DNA from 2 places in the Parviterribacter kavangonensis genome. Region 2 is predicted to be linked to the other one. Evidence: riboswitches for the same ligand, from Rfam matches in the RefSeq annotation. Region 2 holds a riboswitch; the other holds the start of a gene.
What was found. Region 2 has a riboswitch for cyclic di-AMP ahead of AC1UE4_RS04625 (septal ring lytic transglycosylase RlpA family protein). Riboswitches for the same ligand answer to the same signal wherever they lie in the genome.

Region 1 (3,522 bases), on a different contig from region 2:
TTCGAGAACCGCCCGATGGCCCCTCGGCCGGAGCTGAGCGCGGGCTGGGACGTCTTCGACCAGACGACGCGCTTCTTCGTCGACCGGATGCCGCTGCGCGAGCAGGCGGTCCGCGCGCACAGCTGGACGTCGCGCGAGGTGCTCGGCACGTCGCCGACGTGGCGGCAGGACCTGCTGGCCGGCGAGGGCTCGGGCACCGCCGCGCTGCCGCAAGAGGCGAGGGAGGCGGCCGGCGAGGGCGCGCGTCCGAAGGACACGCGCCAGGACGAGCAACAGGCCGGCGCGCCCGGTGCGGGTGCCGGTCCCGTCCTCGAGGGCCCCGACGGGTGGCTGTTCCTGACGGCCGACCTCCAGCGCGCGTGCTCGCCGCAGCTGCCCTGGAGCCAGGTCGCCGCGAACCTCCAGTCGGTCACCGCCACGATCGCCGCACTCGGCAAGGACGTGGTGCTGATGGTCCCGCCGGACAAGACGACCGCCTACGCCGAGCTGGTCGAGGGTCCGTCGGACCTCATCGGCTGCGCGACCCGCAACCGGCGCGAGCTGTGGGCGCTGCTCGAGCAGGCCGACAACCCGACGCTGCTGCCGCTGCGCACGACGATCGCGGCGGCGCGTCGGGCGACACCCGAGCCGCTGTACAAGCGCAAGGACGCGCACTGGAACACCGTCGGTGCGTCGTACGCACTCGAGCCGCTCCTCGGCCGCTTGAGCTCGCGGGTGCGGGTCCGGCCGAATGAGCTCGTGGCCGCGCCCGATGAGCGCTACCAGGGCGACCTGACGATCCTTCGCGGCGCGCCGGAGGACGACACCACGCCTGCCCGGGTCGTCAAGCGCGCGCCGGGCGCGCCGGTCCTGCGCGGCCGGACGCTCTTCATCGGCGACTCGTTCGGCAACTACCAGCTCGAGCAGCTGCGGGCGTACGCGCCCGACCTCCAGGTGCTCCCGTGGCCGTCGACCGACCCGGCAGCGCTGGCCGCCGCCGTGCGGGACGCCCGGCGCGTGATCATCGAGGTGGTCGAGCGCGAGCTGACGATGGTCACGCCGGACGGCGGCCCGCTCGTGGCGATGGCCGCCGCCCTGCGCTAGCTACGCGGCCTCGCGCAGCGCCCGGCCCTCGGGCAGGCGCTGGAGGCGCTCGAGCGCGGCGTTCTCCAGGAGCCGTGCGCGGTTGGCGGTGATGCCGAGCTGCTTGCCGATCGCCGGCAGGGTGTGCGCCTGCTCGCCGAAGAGGCCGTACCGGAGGGTGAGCACGCGCTGCTCGATCACCGAGAGCTGGTCGAGCGCCTCGCGGACGGCGTCCTCGCGCAGCGTGTCCTCGGCGACGACCTCCGGCCGGACGGCGTCGGCGTCGGCCAGCAGGTGGCCGAGCTCCGTGTCCTCCTCGCCGCCGACCGGCGCGTTGAGCGACACCGGCGTGCGCGACGCGCGGCGCAGATCCTCGACCATCTCCGTGTCGAAGTCGAGCAGCTCCGCGATCTCCTCGGTGGTCGCGTCGCGGCCGAGGCGCAGGCCGAGGTCGCGCTCGGCGCGCATGATCTTGTTGACCTGGTCGACGACGTGGACCGGGAGGCGGACGGTCCGGCCCTTGTCGGCGATCGCGCGGGCGATCGACTGCCGGATCCACCACGTCGCGTAGGTCGAGAACTTGAAGCCCTTGCGCCAGTCGAACTTCTCCACGGCGCGGACGAGCCCCAGCGTTCCCTCCTGGATCAGGTCCAGGAACGACAGGGCGCCCTCGCCTTCCCGCTCGCGGCGGTACCGCTTGGCGACGTGCACCACGAGGCGCAGGTTCGCCTCGATCATGTGCTGCTTGGCGGCGAGGTCGCCACGCTCGATCCGCTTCGCCAGCTCGATCTCCTGAGCGGCGTTCAGCAGCGGCACCTTCCCGATCGCCTCGAGGAACGCCTGGAGGCCGTCGGCAGAGGGGTCAGGGAGGGGGTTCGGGCTCATCGTGCCTCGGAACTTTCGTCGCCGTCCCTTAGCCGAACCCAAACGGAAGGCAAAGGTTGTGTTAGGGCTTCGCGTACCCCACGTGCAGGCGCACCGGCGTTCCGCCGAGCGAGTCCTCTACACTCCGCCGCTCGAACAACGCCGAGTTCCGGGCTGTCGCATGCCCGGAAGCGGGGGACCCAACCGAGCGAGCGCGCCGTACCGGCGCACGCTCACGGGGCGAATCGCCAAGTGCTCTTGGCGTAGCGCACGTCCAGCGCGAGCCCGTCAGCTCACCTCGTAGGCGCCGCGACGACATGAAGGAGCAGTTCGACGTGCCCATCAACGAGGAGCCTCTGCACGCCATATCGGCGCCGCGCGACCTCGCCGACGAGACCCACGTGCGCCGCTCGCTGCGCGCGGCGGTCGAGCGCCGTGCCCGGCGCCGCCGCCGCGAGCGCGCCGGCCGCGGCGGGCGGCGCGCCATCGTGACCGCGACGGCGATGCTGGCGATCGGCGCCGGCGGGGCGTTCGCCCAGTCGACGGGCGAGAGCTCGTCCGGGACCAGCACGACGGCGCAGGTCCAGCAGGCGCTCGGCATCCCGGCCGACGGCATCGCCGGCCCGCAGACCCGTCGTGCGATCAAGCGCTTCCAGCGCCGCAACGGCCTGACGGTCGACGGCATCGTGGGGCCGCAGACGCTCGCCGCGCTCGGCCTGTCGGCCGCGAAGGCGACGAGCAGCAGCGCGCCGAGCGACCTGCTCGCGCGCATCGCCCAATGCGAGTCGGGCGGCGACCCGACCGCGATCTCGCCGGACGGTCAGTACCGCGGCAAGTACCAGTTCAGCCGTTCGACCTGGCAGTCGCTCGGCGGCACCGGCGATCCCGCCGCTGCGCCCGAGGCCGAGCAGGACCGCCTCGCCGCGCAGCTGCTCGAGACGCAGGGGCGCAGCGCTTGGCCCGTGTGCGCTTCTTCGTAGCGGCGGAGCGCTTCTTCGGCGTCACCGCCGCAGGCCTCGCCGGGCAGCCGGCGCGCATGTCGGGACACACCCACGGCGCGCCGGCGGCGCGGGGGTCGCGCAGCGAGAACGCCGACCGGTAGTAGAACGACACCGCGTCCCGGATCGGGATGCCCTTGATCAGGTAGGGCACGTTCCCCGCGTACGGGTCGGCCGGGTTCGCCTTCGCCGGGTCGTAGGTGCCGGCCCCGATCGACGTCTTGTCGACGCTGTCGTCGAACGACGCGGCGACGAGCCGCTCGAAGCCGCTCTCGTCGCCGCGCAGCTTCCAGTCGAGCCACGCCTTCGTGAAGTACGAGGCCATCCGCTCGCCGAGCTGGTTGGACTGGAAGACGAGCGGGATGTACGTGTACGCGAGGTGCGTCGCGTTGCGCAGCGTGACGAGCTGCGCGTCGAGGCCCGCGTCGCGGATCTGCTGGTAGCCGGCCGCCTTCTCGTCGGGGTCCGGCGCCTCGGGCATCGGCTGCGTGTTGAACAGGTAGTCGTTCGTGAGTCCGAGCGCCGGGACGTTGATGAGCTTGCTCGTCCGGTGCTCCTCGGGGATCGTCACGCCGTCGCAGCTCTCGATGGCGCGCAG
Region 2 (3,522 bases):
GTTCGCCAGTCGACGGTGATCTCGGTGGATTAGCACGGCGCGCGGGAGCGGGAAACGCAAGATCACCCGTGCCGAAGAGACCTCCTCGTGCGGCTCTCTAAATCGGGGTGCTCGCACTCCCGAGCGCTCGGCGAGGTCACTCACCGGGCGCTTCTCCGCAGGGCTAGCCACGTCAATCAGCGTCCACGGGACTTCCTGACGGTCTCGCCGCCGGAGAACTCCCCGGCGCCCTTCCGAACGAAGGGGGTAGGCGGCGGGCCGCTACGGTCCCGCGGGTGCCCGCGCCGACTGCACCCTGGGACGAGACGGTCCGCCCGTTCTACGACCGCGCACTCGCGGCGCTGCCGTCCGGCGTGCAGTGGTGGGACGCTCACACGCACATCGGCCACAACGACCCGGACGGGCTCGAGGCCGACCCGCCGGACATCCTCGCGAGCCTCGACCGCGGCGGCCATCACGGGGCGCTCGTGTTCCCGCTGCACGAGCCCGACGGCTACGGCGAGGCGAACGACATCGTCTTCAAGGCGGTCGCCGAGTCGGACGGCAGGCTGCGCGCGCTCGGGCGCGTGAACCCGAACCTCCCCGGCGCCGTCGACGAGGCGCGGCGCTGCCTGGAGAACGGCGCGGAGGGCTTCAAGCTCCACCCGCGCTCGGACCACTTCGGCCTGCCGCACCCCATCGTCGAAGAGGTCGTGAAGCTGGCGCACGAGGCCCGCGCGACCGTGCTCTTCCACGCCGGCCGCGGCATCCCGCGGCTGGGGGAGACGATCATCGAGCTGGCCCGCACGTACCCGGGGGCGCGGTTCATCCTCGCCCACGCCGGCATCAGCGACATCGGCTGGATCGGGCCGCCGGCGGCCGAGCTCGACAACGTCCTCTTCGACACCTCGTGGTGGCAGGCGGGCGACCTGCTGCAGCTGTACGCGACGGTCCCGCCCGGCCGCATCGTCTACGCGAGCGACGCGCCGTACGGCAGCGCGCTCTTCGCCGGCTACGCGTTCCTGCGCTGTGCGACCGCGCTCGGCCTCGAGGGCGACGCGCTCGCCGGCATCGCCGGCGGGACGCTCGAGCTCATCCTCGAGGGCGAGCCGGCGCCGGACCTCGGGCCTGCTCCGGGCATCGCGAAGCTCGGCGGCCGCGACCTCGGGTGGGAGCGGACCGCGAGCTACCTCTGCACCGCGTGCCACATGGCGTTCCGCGGCGGCGACCCGACCGAGCCGCTGTCGCTCGCGGCGCTCGCGTGCGAACGGTTGGATGGGAACGACGTCGCGCGCGCCATCCTCGAGCTGATCGACGGGACGTTCGACGTCATCGCGAGCGGCCCGCCACGCCTGTCCCAGGCGACGTATGGCGCGCTCGTCGGGCAGCTCCTTGCCGCAACTGCGGCGCACGGTGTGTGACGTACCGCACATGCAGTTCAATGGACCGACGTACAGTCCGAACGTAAGTTCGTAACGAAGCCGAACCGGCACGACCTGATCGTGCCGGGCGGGGGACCCACTGCCGGCGTGTTCGAAGAGAGCGCGACGGCCGGGGCGAATCGCCGGGTGCTCCCGGCGTAGCGGCCGCTCAAGACGGTCGCGAGCCCGACAGCTCACCTCGTAGGCAGCCAAAGACAGACGTGTCGCACCCGCCCGTCCGGAGGTGCGACGCAGGAGGTACGCACGACCGTGAGGCCGCAACTGACGCGCGCCCGCGCCGCCCTGGGCGCCGGCACGCTTGGAACGTTCATCGCCCTTGGCGCCACCGCCGCCGCCGGCCAGGAGCCCGCGCCCGCGCAGACGGCGCCGACCGCTGCTGCCGCCGCCGCACCGCGCGCGAACAGCACCTTCCAGATCACCCGTCATCGCCTGAACGTCCGCACCGGCCGCAGCGCCGTCGTCGCCGGCGTCCTGCGCCCCGGCGCCGCCGGCCGCATCGTGACGCTGCAGCGCCGTGGTCATCGACGCTGGGTCACCATCGACCGTGCGCGAACGTCGCGCTCGGGCCGGTTCGTGCTGCGCCGTGCGTTCCGCACCGCGTCGACCGCGCCCGTCCGCGTCCGCTTCGGCGGCGACGCCCGCACGCAGCCGGCCAAGCGCCGCATCGGTCGCCTGAGCGTCTTCCGTCCCGCGCTCGCGTCCTGGTACGGCCCGGGCCTCTACGGCAACAAGCTCGCCTGCGGCGGCACGCTCAGCTCCGGCACGATCGGCGTCGCGCACAAGAACCTCCCGTGCGGCACGAAGCTCGTGCTGCGCAAGGGCTCGCGCACCGTCCAGGCCCGCGTGATCGACCGCGGCCCGTACGTCGGCGCGCGCGAGTTCGACCTCACCCAGGCGACCAAGAACCGCCTCGGGTTCGGCTCGACCGGGACCGTCTGGGTCAGCCACTAGCCGTCCTCGGCCCGAACTACTGTTCGGGCCGTGTCCGCCGAGCGCCGCGTCGTCGCCCACTGCGACATCGACGCCTTCTACGCGTCGGTCGAGCTGCTGCGGCGGCCGGAGCTCGCGGGCAAGCCGCTCGTCGTCGCGGGCACCGGCCCGCGGTCGGTCGTGACGACCGCGTCCTACGAGGCGCGGAAGTTCGGGATCGACTCGGCCATGCCCGCCGCCCGGGCGCGCTCGCTGTGCCCGCAGGCGGTGTTCCTGCCGCCGGACTTCACGGCGTACCGCGCCAAGAGCAAGGAGGTCTGGGACCTCGTCCGCTCGCGCGTCGACCGCATCCAGCAGGTCGGCATCGACGAGGCCTACCTCGACGTCACCGGGTTCGAGAAGCCGATGCGCGTGCTGCGCGAGCTCGTCGCCGACCTCCACGAGACGACCGGCATGACGATGTCGGTCGGCGTCGGGCCGTCGCGGCTCGTCGCGAAGACCGTCAGCTCGACGTTCAAGCCGCGCGCGTTCGCCGCCCTCTCGCGCGAGCAGGCGTGCGAGCGCTTCGCCGGCGCCTCGACGCGGATCCTGCAGGGCGTCGGCCCGAAGACCGCGGAGCGCCTCGCCGAGGCCGGGTTCCACACGATCGGCGACCTGCAGCGCGCGGGGGAGGATCCGCTCGTCGCCCGCTTCGGGCAGCGGATGGGCCGCTACCTGTCGAGCCGCGCGTGGTTCCACGACGACTCGCCCGTGCAGGCGGTCGGCGCCGCGAAGTCGCGGTCGAACGAGACGACGTTCCCCGAGGACGTCGCCGACCACGGCGAGCTCGAGGCGACGCTGCGCCGGCTCGCCGAGGAGCTCTGCGCCGGCCTGCGCAGGAAGGAGGTCGCCGGCCGGAACATCGCGATCAAGGTCCGCCTCGACGACTGGACCACGGTGACACGCGCGCGCACGATCGAGGACCGCACGAACGACCCCGAGGTCGTCATCCCCGTCGTGCTCGATCTCTTCCGCGCGTACGCGCCCGCGCGACCCGTGCGGCTGCTCGGCGTCCGGCTCGCCGCGTTCGAGGACCGCCCGGCGGCCGACGAGCCCGTGGAGGAGAACGGGGCGTCGCCGCAGCTGCGCCTGCCCGTCGGCGTCTAACGTCCTGCGGATGCCGACCGCGAAC

Region 1: it holds a riboswitch for cyclic di-AMP, as region 2 does, so the genes downstream of both, AC1UE4_RS18795 (transglycosylase family protein) here and AC1UE4_RS04625 (septal ring lytic transglycosylase RlpA family protein) in region 2, are expected to answer to the same signal.

The regions. Positions count from the first base shown of each region.
Region 1 is NZ_JBXPJA010000002.1:616,411-619,932, forward strand. It holds gene AC1UE4_RS18785 (alginate O-acetyltransferase AlgX-related protein) at 1-1,083, shown strand, start outside; gene AC1UE4_RS18790 (sigma-70 family RNA polymerase sigma factor) at 1,084-1,947, opposite strand; cyclic di-AMP (ydaO/yuaA leader) riboswitch at 2,077-2,248, shown strand; gene AC1UE4_RS18795 (transglycosylase family protein) at 2,244-2,906, shown strand; gene AC1UE4_RS18800 (alpha/beta hydrolase family protein) at 3,492-3,522, opposite strand, start outside.
Region 2 is NZ_JBXPJA010000001.1:913,364-916,885, forward strand. It holds gene AC1UE4_RS04620 (amidohydrolase family protein) at 276-1,400, shown strand; cyclic di-AMP (ydaO/yuaA leader) riboswitch at 1,449-1,624, shown strand; gene AC1UE4_RS04625 (septal ring lytic transglycosylase RlpA family protein) at 1,671-2,372, shown strand; gene dinB (DNA polymerase IV) at 2,403-3,497, shown strand; gene AC1UE4_RS04635 (alpha/beta fold hydrolase) at 3,508-3,522, shown strand, end outside.